Regions from separate parts of the Dechloromonas sp. TW-R-39-2 genome, predicted to be linked through region 1. Evidence: riboswitches for the same ligand, from Rfam matches in the RefSeq annotation. Region 1 holds a riboswitch; the other holds the start of a gene.
The links. A riboswitch is a leader RNA that binds a small molecule or an ion and turns the genes downstream of it on or off. The one in region 1 is predicted to bind cobalamin.

Region 1 (5,916 bases):
CGTGCGCCGGGTAGAATTTTGTCGCACCCTCCGATGGGTTATGCATGACTGATTCGGCCAACACCTGGCCTGACAGTGCCAAACCGGCACAAAGAACGGGGATGGAAAGGGCTTGTTTGACGTTCATGATGGAACTCCTTCATTGATCTTTCGGTTCATCGGTTTTGTGGAATGCCGAACAACTGAACGGCATGGATGAACTATAAAAAATCAGCACTGACAGAACGCCAACAGGAAGTTTACAAAATTGACATCTTTCGATTCGGGACGAGATGAAGCTACTGGTTGTCGAAGATGAGCAAAAGCTTGCCCAATACCTGCAAAAGGGATTGGGTTCTGCAGGCTTTGTCGTTGACCTTGCCCATGACGGTGTAACCGGGCTCCACATGAGTCTGGAGTTCGATTACGCGGCCATCATCCTCGACTCCATGCTGCCCGGCATGGACGGACTTGCCTTGCTGGCTGCCTTGCGTACCAAAAAACAAACGCCGGTCTTGATGTTGACCGCGCTGGGTAAAGTGGAAGACCGGGTCAACGGTTTGCAGACGGGCGCCGACGACTATCTGGTCAAGCCGTTTGCCTTTTCGGAGCTGATCGCTCGAATCCAGGGACTGCTGCGCCGCTCGGCGCAGCATCAACCGGAAAGCACGTCGAACCGTCTGGCATTGCACGATCTTGAAATGGATCTGGCTCGCCGTAAGGTCTCCAGGAATGGTCAGCGTATCGACCTGAGTGCCAAGGAGTTCTTGCTGCTTTCTCTGTTTCTGAGGAAACAAGGCGAGGTGCTATCGCGTACCGAGATTGCCGAGCAGGTTTGGGATATGAATTTCGACAGCAACACCAATGTAGTCGAAGTTTCGATCAAGCGACTTCGCGCCAAAATGGATACACCCTTCGAGCTCCAACTACTGCACACCGTACGAGGCATGGGTTATGTCCTCGAAATGCGCGAATGAAACTTGGCAAACAGATTAACCCGACGCTGAGTGGTCGCCTTGTACGCTGGCTCGCCTCACTAAGTTTGGGTGTCCTTGGATGTTTGTGTCTCGGAGTATTTTTCTCGGTCAAAATCAATCTTGAGTCACAACAGGATCTACGCCTTGAAAAGCTCAGTACGGCAATTCAGCACCTGTTTGAAGAAACGCCGGCACACCTGCAACCGGAAACACTGGAACATGACCTGGAAGATCTTCTGAAGATCAATCGGGACTTGCATCTCAAGTTGCTCGATAGATTGGGTGAGGCTCGTTTCATTTCGACGCCAAGTGCGTGGCCGTTAAAAGCGCGCTTTCACTCGCTTGCACTTCCCGACGGAGCTCCGAGGACAAATTTTGCCGTTGCCGAACTGGCGCTCGACACCGCGCCGGACGAGGCTATTCTGGATCGCCTCGCAGCCATTCTCTGGGGGGCTGCATTGATCGGCAGTGCTGCGATCACCGTGGGCGGTTACCTGCTCGTTTATTTTGGACTGGCCCCCATTCGGACACTGGCTGAGCAAACGCGCTGTCTCGCAATACTTTCCCTCGACAAACGGTTGGAAACTGAGGGGATTCCCGCCGAGCTACAAGTGCTTGTCGATCAGTTCAACGATTTGCTAAACCGACTGGAAAAAGCCTACCAGCAGCTCGAAGGATTCAATGCCGATGTAGCGCACGAATTGAGAACGCCGTTGGCGAGTATCATCGCTAGCAGTGAATTGGCTTTGCGTAGCAACGACAAGGATGAAAATCTGCGTGATTGCATCGGTGCGAATCTCGAAGAAATGCACAGGCTGTCGGGCATAGTGAATGACATGCTGTTCCTGTCGCAAGCCGACCGGGGTGCAAAAGCCCGGCGGAAACCCATTCAAAGCCTCGCCCAACTCTGCACTGAGGTGGCTGACTACTATGAAGCCGTGCTGATTGAGTCCGACCTTCAGTTGTCGATTGAAGGTGACGCTTCCGGCCTGTTCGATGCTGCACTGCTACGGCGCGTACTGTCCAATTTACTGAATAATGCAGCTCGATATGCCGATCACGGGAGTGCAATCGTGATCCGGATAACGCCGAAAACAGATGGACGACTTAAACTCTCGGTGATCAACCGAGGCAAACCGATTCCTGATGAAAGCCTGCCTCATATCTTCAATCGTTTTTACCGCGTAGACACGTCACGTAGCCACGGCCACCAAAATCACGGACTGGGCCTCGCCATCGTTAGCGCGATTGCGCGGATGCATGACGGGGAGGCATTCGCAATATCGGGGAGCGATGAAATCGAAATTGGTGTGTTGTTGACTTCTGGGTGAAGCCTGCCCCAATGCAGCAATGGCATATATAGTCGCTTTGCTGGATTTAGCTTAAGCTTTGCCTAGCTGATACAATCGAAAATTGTTCGCGGTGCCTGCTTGCCTTTTTGGCAGCGGGTGAAACGGGAAACAGGTCAAATGCCTGTGCTGCCCCCGCAACGGTAGGGAAGTGCGGAATCATCTCAAGGCCACTGGGTTCTATCCTGGGAAGGCGATGGTTCAAAACTCCTGAGCCCGGAGACCGGCCACGGACAATCAGCGGAAGCGTTGCGGGGATGCAACGGCCGGCGCGATTCCTATTGCCCCTGCTTTTCCCCGTTCCGTCTCCACCTTCGTCGATGACCGGCTGCGGGGACGCTCGCCGGAACAAGGGGCCATCATGCATCACCACCTCAAACGCACCGTCATTGCGGCTGCGTTGCTTTCAGCACTGCACTCCTACGCCGCAGAAATAACAACCCAACCAACGTCCGGCAAAACCGGCTCTGGGCGCAAAGCACTGCTTCAACGCATCGAAACGCTCGAAAAACAACTCGGCGAGATGCAGCAACTCATATTGTCTCAACAAGGCCAACCGAGCAAAAACACTCAGCCGACTGAACCCGTCGCCGGCAATAAAGTGGTCGTAGCACGTCTGAATGAAATGGAAGCACGACTGGCCACGGTAGAAACCACCACCGTTCTCTCCGAACCCAAAACGGCAGTAAAGCAGATTCAGGTCTACGTCGATGCCGATGGCAATCAATACGATCACCCCGTCGCGGGCGCAACCCCGACGCTGACCTATCAAAGGGAGCGCGTCTATCGGCGGCAAACCATACGCGAGGAAATCGAAGAGGCACTGGCGGCCGAAAAGAAAGGCAGCATCGAACTGGGCGTCAGCAATGTCACCACAGCACAAATGGCCTTGCAGACAGGAGGACCGTCATCACGGGCCAATCGTCATACCTATGGACTATCAGCGGCCGATGTGACCTTCCGGGCAAAATCGGCCGCACTGAATACCGAGTTCTTTGCCGACGTCGTCGGCATCGGCGGCTCCGCTCCTGACCAGGAAATTTCGGCCATCAATTTGCTCAACAGCCAAGCGGCTCGCCTCAGCAACAACCAGCTAAATCTACGTGAAGCGTGGATCAGAACCGAATTGCTCAATCAAAAATTGGGGTTGAGTGTCGGTCGTCTTGATCTGACCAACTATTTCGATCGTAACGTCGTGGCCAACGATGAAACGGAGCGCTTCATCAGCGACGCGCTGGTCAATAACCCGGTCCTCGGTTTGACAACGAACGGCCTTGGCTTCGCCGCAATCTACGACCCGAAGAGCAACATCAATTTCAAGCTGGGTATGCAGCAAAGCAGCACTGAAGCGACCAGTCTATCCACCTCGCTTTACTCGCTGGCGGAGGTGGAATATATCGCTCGGCCGCTTTCCTTGCCTGAAGGCCGTTATCGACTCTGGGGACGGCAAGACAACAGCACCGGCAGCAACAAGACCGGTGCCGGCGTCAGCTTCGACCAGAAGCTGACCTCGGCTGTGACCTTGTTCGGGCGTTACGGCAGCGGCTATGTCGGCAGTGTTGGCGGAACGATGAAGTTCTACAGCGGCGGCCTGGCCTTCCAGGCCCCCTACACCTTCAATCCGCTCGACATGTGGGGCGTCGGCTACGCACAAACCGACCTGTACAACGGCAACACGGAAAAACTGGCCGAAGGGTTCTACAACCTTCGTCTGGCAGATCACCTCTCCCTCTCATTCCTGCTGCAGTACGTCATGGAATCGAAGACGAAGGAAAGCTATCTGATTCCGGGTGTTCGCATGAAGGTCAGCTTCTAACGGAAATGCAAGGAGAACAAAAAATGTCGAAATCAAAGCTAAATCAGGTTATGGGTGTGCTCCTGGCTGCTGCCAGCCTGATGACAGTTTCATCATCAATGGCACAGATGAAACACACGCCCGGCATGTCGATGCCGGCCCCTTCATCCTCTTCAAAAGTGATTATCAGCGACCCAGCATCGGCCATGATGATTGTCGATCGCGACTCCAACGATATTGCATTCATGGATCTCAAGAGCCGCAAAATCCTGGGCCGAACCTTCCTCGGCAACAACGTTAACCCGCACATGGCGATGATGTCGCCTGACGGCCGCTACGTTGTCACCGGCGGTACCCGCGCCAACACCGCCTACGTCATCGATGCCCGTACGCTGGAACTGGTCAAAAAGATTCCGGTGGGAATCTCTCCCGAGCACTTCTCGTTCTCCCCGGATGGCCGCTATTACTACCAGGGAAATCCGGAGGGCGATTCGATTACCGTGATCGACATGGCGTCGCTCAGCGTGATCAAAACCATTGAAGGGCTGGCCGAGCCGCTCAACATTACCTTCACGCACGACGGCTCCAAGGCCTACGTCGGCAACTACGGGGCGCACTGGGTTGGCGTCATTGACGTCACACGCCACCAGTTGCTCAAGAAAATCCAGATTGCCAACGTACCCGGCATTTCGCGCCTCGATCCGGGCAAGTACCTGAAGGAGATCAAGGGCATCTCCATGCCCGCCATGAGTCTCGACAATCGCTACATCTATGCCGCCGATGGCGACCTGGGCGTGGTAGGCGTGATCGACACGCGTGAAGACAAGGTGGTCAAAGTCATCCGCGTCGGTCAAAACCCGTGGCGTATTTACATGGGGCATGACGGCAAGTACGCCATTACCGTCAATAACGGCGATGAGACCATATCGATCATCGATCTCCAGAGAAACGAAGTGGCCGCCACCCTGCCGGCGGGACCGGACATGACCGGCGTCAACTTTGCCGCGGGCAAGGCTTTCGTCATCAGCTCGACTACCGGCTTTGTCTATGTCTACAACATGAAAACCTTGAAGCCCGCAGGCCGGATCAAGATCGGCACCAACATTCAGTTGGAAACAGCGACCACCGACTTGGCCGACGAGAAGATCTATCTGGCGGCATCCACCGACCACTCCATCTACATCATTGACGGCAAGACGGAAGCAGTCGAGCGGATTCCCAATGTCGGCCTGTATCCATGGGGAACACACATCATGGATAGCAAAGACAATTATTGCCATTGACCTGAATGGTTTCCCGCAGTTGCCAACTGTGGGAAACCATCAAGCCAGAAATAGCTGATCCAGCTTCCTGAAAGAGAGAATAGCCATGCGTCGTTTTGTTTTTGTGAGTGCCGCATTCTGGTGTCTGTTACCGCCCCTCGCGCAAGGCGCGGACCTCCGTGAACGCATGCGGACGCAGGCTGATGGCATCAAGGTGACCGGAGCGCAAGCCAGTGATCTCACGCTGACCTTGACTGAGGCAGCCATGCGCCCCGTTCAGACCTGGATACGCACAGTGGGAACGATCGCTCAGGATGGTCAAAGCATCTCGGCGCAACTGCGTGCATCCGAGGCAGAAGGTGTGCAGATTGGGCAGCGAACACGCAACTTTGCAGCCAATGCCCGAACGCAAATGCATCAGGGCAAGGTCATCAAGGTCGCCCCACAGGCTGGCGGCCCTCTGGTGCTATCGACCTTGGCTGACCGAGGACACACACCCGGCACGCGCTATCTGATGGAGATCGTTGTTGAGCGCGGGCCGTATCTGTCGATTC
Region 2 (5,916 bases), 720 kb from region 1:
AGGCCATCAGACGGGTCGAGTCGCCGATTTTTTGCGTCATGCCGACGACGAAGCCCTGGCTGGTGGCCTCTTCCGCATTGATCCGGTTACGCGTTGTTCCACTCGTTTGTGTGTAGATCAGGTCATCCATCCGGTTGCTGAAGGCAGTGAACTTGAGTTCGCCTCCTTGCCAGGGCTTGAAATCTGCGCCGATATCCAGCGTTGTGACGGTTTCTGGCTTGAGCAGTGGATTGGCGGTTAAGTTTGTTTTACCGATCCAGCCGCTGCGATAAAGCTCGTAGACGGAGGGCGCGCGGAAGGCAGAACCGTATGATGTGCGCAGGGCAAAGGCTGAATTGACTTCAAAACGCAGGGCCAGTTTCGGGTTCCAGGCTTCAGCCGTCCGGCTGGCGTAGTTTTTGTAGATATTGCCGCTGTTCCAGCCCGGGGTCTCGATATGGCCGTTCGAGTTCTTCCAGTAGTCGTAACGCAGGCCGAAATGTGCGAGCAGTCGATCGCTCAGTTGCCATTCATCCTGAGCATACAAGCCGAGAGAGTTGGTTTCTCCACTGACGTTGGCGTAAAGATTGCCCCGGCTCGATGCATCGTGCCAGTTGCTCAGTGTGTATTCGCTGTTGTTTGCCCGGTCGTGGCGCCATGCGCTCCCCAGCGTGATGCCGTGGCGACCCAGCTGACGTGTCCAGTAAGCATCAAGCAATTCGCTGCGGGCGGGAGAGTCGCTGATCCGGCTGGTGCTGGGGGTGATGAAATAATTGCTGCTGACATCAATATAGGCTGCGCTGATCTTGAGCAGTCCGCCCAGCGTTTCGATATCGCCGCCTAGCGAGTAAATCTGCCGTTCATAAGCGCCCGGGCTGGCCATCCAGGTCGAACAGATGGCCGTTGTCGGCGTACACCCGTTCCAGTTCGTCGTGCCATTGCTGTTTCTGAGATAGCTTTCCGGGGTGCTGTTCGAGTATTCATAAGCCTGGCGCTGCCAGCCGGCGCGCCATTTGTTCAGGCCGCCCAGGCGCTGTTCGAGTTTGATGTACTCGCCGTTTTCTTCCCAGGCCGTTGCTCCTTTGTTGCCAACGAGATAAGCATTGACCCCCTTGTTGCTGCTGGTCTGGGTCCAGCCGCTGACGGTGGCGCCAGGACTGCTTGTTGCCGTGACATTTTCATTGCGATAGCCGGCGGTTGCCATCCAGTTGCCGCCAATCAGGACCGACAGACCATTATCGAACAGCGTGCCGCCCATTAAGCTGATCCGGCGTGTGTCTTCCGGTGCCGTACCACGCGAAAAAGGTGCGCCGTAACCAAAACTGGCGTTGAACATCGGGGCTTTCGGCATCAAGGTGGTGAAATTGACCACGCCGCTCATTGCCGTTCCGCCATAGAGCGAAGACATCGGGCCGACCATGACTTCGGCCTGGCGAAGTATTTCGGTTGGCATGCCGGATAAGTTGACGCTCCCGGCGTAACCGTCGTTGACCGGTATGCCATCGACCATGACCAGCATCCGTCGTTCGTCCGGGATGCCGCGCAATGACATGGCCTGGGTCGATTGGGTCGTGCCTCGCCCGGGTTGGATGGTCAGGCCTGGAATGTATTTGACGACATCGCTCAATCGGTCGTTTTTGCGGCTGTTCAATTCATCCTGGCGAACAATCTCGACTTGCCCCGGTGCCTTTTCCAGCGGCGTCATGAAACGACTGGCCGAAACAACGACCGATTCCAGCTCGGTTGGCCGGTCGATACTGAGGGGCTCGGCAATGGCGTGATGCGCGAAAAGCGAACTGATCACAGCCGCAGTGTGGGTCAATCGAAAATTCATGGTCTTCCTTTTTCCGGCAGGCGTCCCCGCGAACCGGAATGGCATTGAAAAGGAAAAGCAAGGGATGACAGGTCGGCCGAATAAAACTGGCGCCACAACCCCGTGGCAATTCCGTGATTTGTTTCAGGCCGGTATCCGGGCTCGCAAGTCTTGATGTACCGCCTTCCCAGGTTTTACCCAGTGGCCTTGAGGTACATCCGCACTCACTTACCGTTGCGGGGGCAGCAGCGGATTGATCTCATCGGAGACGCACCACTTTCCCGTTTAACTGCACTTGGAGAATCCGCGCGCAGCACCTGACACGGTGCGCATTCTACATGTGCACTTGCTGCATCGCACTATAAAAGTCGTGCCCATTTCGTATAAACCACTTTGAGAATAAAGGCTTAGTCCTTGACCACGCATTGTTTTTCCCTCTATAGTTCGCGCCATGAATACCGAACTCGAAGCGCTTGAAGCCAAGATTGAACAGGTGGTTGCCCTGGTGCACCAGTTGCGTGCCGAGAACGAGGTGCTGAAAAACCAGATGGCTGCTGCCGAGGCAGAGCGTCTCCACTTGCGTCAGACAATGACGGTGGCGCGAGAGCGCCTTGAAGGCCTGGTCGACAAGCTGCCCGAGGATGTCTGAGATGAGCACCGAAACGAATTTCCTCGATGTCAAAATCATGGGGCGCGAATATCGCGTGGCCTGCAGTGCCGAAGAGCGCGATGCGCTGCTTGCTGCGGTCGACCTGGTTGACAACAAAATGCGCGAAATCGCCCAGCGCACCAAAAGCACTATTGCCGAGCGTGTAGCGGTAATGGCTGCGCTCAACATCGCGCACGAACTGCTGGCCGGTCAGGCTGCAGGCGGTATCGAAGGCGATGCGGAATCTGTTGATACTTCCGAGACAAAGCGTAGAATCGATCACATGGGAGCACGAATTGATTCCGTGCTTGCGCCCCAGCAGCAACTGGACATCTAGGTCATTTGCTGTTGACCCCGGCGCCGCCCGCCGAGCGTCCCCTGCGGTGTTTGTTAAGACCATATATTCCTTGAACCAATGCTAATTGGCATCGGTTGCGGACCATACCGCTGCTGTTGTGAGTGCCTCTCTGTCAGGCGTTCCTGATGCAGCTGGAAAGCGACCATTCTGGACCCCGGTTCAGGATGCCGGTCTGACGGCACTTGCGGGGGCCTTTTTTTTGGCCTGGCGATGACTATTTCTCCTGATTTTCCCATGGCAGTCTCCGATCAACCGGTTGCGCAGTTCTGGTTGATGAAATCGGAACCTGATGAGGTCTCGATTGATCATCTTGCCGCTGCGCCAAATGTTCCCTTTCCGTGGTTTGGCGTCAGAAACTATCAGGCGCGCAACTTCATGCGCGATGCGATGCGGGTCGGCGATCTGGCATTTTTTTATCACTCGGGCTGTGCCGAACCGGGGATTGCCGGGGTTTGCCGGATCGCTTCGGCGCCTTACCCCGATGCAACCCAGTTTGATGCGGTCAACCCGTATTTCGACCCGAAATCCAAAGCCGATTCGCCGCGCTGGTTATTGCGTGATGTCATGTTCGTGCAAAAGACGCGCTATTTGCCGCTGACTGAACTGCGGGCTTGTCCGGAACTTGCTAACATGCGCCTTCTTGCCCGCGGCAACCGTTTGTCGATTACACCGGTAACCGCTGAGGAATGGCAATTTATTACGATGGAACTTCTGGTATGAGCTTGTTGCTGATTTGGGTTGCTGCTTATCTTGTACTTGGTGCATTTACCGGATTTTTTGCCGGGATGCTGGGGATTGGCGGCGGGCTGGTCATGGTGCCGGCCCTGACCTTGATGTTTGCTGCACAGACTCAGTTTCCTTCAGGCGAAATCCTGCACATGGCACTTGGCACTTCGATGGCCTCGATCATTTTTACGGCTGTTGCCAGCTTGCGGACGCACCATAGCCATGGTGCGGTGATGTGGAATATTTTCAAAGTAATTACACCCGGCATTCTGCTTGGTACGGCGATCGGAACTTTGTTTGCTGCCAGCGTTCCGGCACGTCCACTGGCCATTTTTTTTACTTTCTTTGTTTGTCTCGTTGCAGTCCAGATGGCGCTTAACTTGAAGCCAAAGGCGGCTCGTGACTTGCCTGGGACGATGGGGGTTGCTGCTGTCGGCTTCGGTATCGGTGCACTGTCTTCTGTCGTAGCAATCGGTGGCGGTGCATTGACCGTACCGTTCCTGACTTGGTGCAACGTTCGTGTTCAACATGCTATCGGTACCTCGGCGGCAGTCGGTTTGCCTATCGCGGTCGGCGGAACGTTGGGCTATGTCTTCAATGGCTGGCACCAGCCGGGTTTGCCACAGGGCAGTTTGGGATTTGTGTACTTGCCAGCCCTGGTGATTCTGGTTGCAGCATCGATGGTGACAGCTCCCTACGGTGCCAGTCTGGCGCATCGCTTGCCAGTGGCAACCCTGAAGCGGATTTTTGCCGCAATCCTTATCCTGCTCGCGGCAAAAATGGTCTGGAGTTTGTTCAGCACGCCTTGAACGCAGGTTTGCGCTTTTCAAGGAAGGCGCTCAGGCCTTCCTTGTAGTCCTCTGTGTCGAGGAAGGCGAACGACGCGGCTTTTTCTTCATCGTTCAGCGGTCGACCGTTTTGCAGGCGGCGAATCCACTGCTTGTGCCAGCCGGCCACCAACGGGGCGCCGGCACAGATGCGCCGTGCCGTGGCATAGGCTTCATCTTCGACCTGCGGATCAGGAACAACGCGGGTGATCAGCCCTTTTTCATAGGCTTCGGTGGCGTTGAGAATGCGTCCTTCGAGCAGGATTTCCTTCATCACGGCGGCACCGGCCAGCTTCAGCAAACCCTCCATCTCGCCTGGATACATCGAAAAGCCGAGTCGATTGATCGGCGCACCGAAGCGGGCCGATTCGTTGCTGATACGCAGGTCACAGACGCCGGCGATTTCAAGGCCGCCACCGATGCAGGCTCCCTGGATCAGGGCCACGGTCGGGTGCGGGCAATCGGCGATGGCATTCAGGGCCAGCGCGACTTGCTCGTGGTAGTGCAGGGCTTGCTCCAGCGTGGCGCGTCCGGTGACGAATTCTTCCAGATCGCCGCCCGCGGCAAAGGCATCGTGCCCGGCACCACGCAGCACGATGCAGCGGATGTCGCGGTCAACCGCCAGCTTGCCCATGATTCCGGCCAAGTCCTGCCACATGGCCAAATTGATGGCATTCAGCTTGCCGGGATTGTTGAGTGTCAGGGTGGCGATTTCGCCGTTTGTGGAGAGGTCGACCGTAGCCATGTGCGCAAAGTGTTGTTTTTAATGACTTGAATTATATGCCCAGGGACATTCACGCATCGTGAATGTCTTATATAAGATATAATATAGCCGCCGATTTTTCGGTAATTACAAATTACTAATTATGGAGATATAGCCATGAGCAGCGCGATGTATGAGCGTATGCGGGCCAATCCGAAGTTCCAGGACCTCGTCGCACGACGCGGCCGTTTTGCCTGGACCTTGGCCTTCATCGTATTGGCCATGTTTTACGGCTTCGTGATGGTTGTTGCCTTCAACCCGCTTTCGCTCGGTCAGCCGATCAGCGAGGGTTCCAAGGTAACGGTCGGGGTTGCCGTTGAACTTTTCATGTTCACTTTCTTCTGGGTGCTGACGGCTGTTTATGTGCGCCGCGCCAATACCGAGTTTGATGCCCTGACGCAGGAAATCGTCAAGGAAGCCTGGAAGGAGAGCAAATAATGCGTCACCTGACTCAACTTATCTCCGCGCTCGGCCTTTTTGCCGCAGCGGCTTCGGCTTACGCCGGTGGCCCGCTTGAAGGCGTGACCGAACAGCAGGCGACCAATTGGCACGCCATCATCATGTTCTGCATCTTCGTCACGATGACGATGGGCATTACCTACTGGGCGGCCAGCCGGACCAAGTCGACGGCTGACTTCTACACGGCGGGCGGCGGTATCACCGGTTTCCAGAACGGTCTGGCGATTGCCGGCGACTACATGTCTGCCGCCACGCTGCTCGGTCTGACCGCCATGGTTTATACCCAGGGCTACGACGGCTATATCTACATGCTGTGCTTCTTCGCCGGCTGGCCGGTCATCC

Region 2: another riboswitch for cobalamin. It lies ahead of GBK02_RS01060 (TonB-dependent receptor); the one in region 1 lies ahead of GBK02_RS14270 (carbohydrate porin).

What each region holds. Positions count from the first base shown of each region.
Region 1 covers NZ_CP045202.1:2,951,353-2,957,268, forward strand. The annotation lists gene GBK02_RS14255 (hypothetical protein) at 1-127, opposite strand, end outside; gene GBK02_RS14260 (heavy metal response regulator transcription factor) at 273-956, shown strand; gene GBK02_RS14265 (heavy metal sensor histidine kinase) at 953-2,287, shown strand; cobalamin riboswitch at 2,360-2,552, shown strand; gene GBK02_RS14270 (carbohydrate porin) at 2,667-4,121, shown strand; gene GBK02_RS14275 (hypothetical protein) at 4,165-4,308, opposite strand; gene GBK02_RS14280 (beta-propeller fold lactonase family protein) at 4,307-5,383, shown strand; gene GBK02_RS14285 (hypothetical protein) at 5,469-5,916, shown strand, end outside.
Region 2 covers NZ_CP045202.1:207,555-213,470, reverse strand. The annotation lists gene GBK02_RS01060 (TonB-dependent receptor) at 1-1,813, opposite strand, end outside; cobalamin riboswitch at 1,922-2,128, opposite strand; gene GBK02_RS01055 (hypothetical protein) at 2,244-2,441, shown strand; gene GBK02_RS01050 (cell division protein ZapA) at 2,443-2,778, shown strand; RNA gene ssrS (6S RNA) at 2,814-2,994, shown strand; gene GBK02_RS01040 (EVE domain-containing protein) at 3,034-3,519, shown strand; gene GBK02_RS01035 (sulfite exporter TauE/SafE family protein) at 3,516-4,334, shown strand; gene GBK02_RS01030 (enoyl-CoA hydratase/isomerase family protein) at 4,321-5,097, opposite strand; gene GBK02_RS01025 (DUF485 domain-containing protein) at 5,233-5,553, shown strand; gene GBK02_RS01020 (cation acetate symporter) at 5,553-5,916, shown strand, end outside.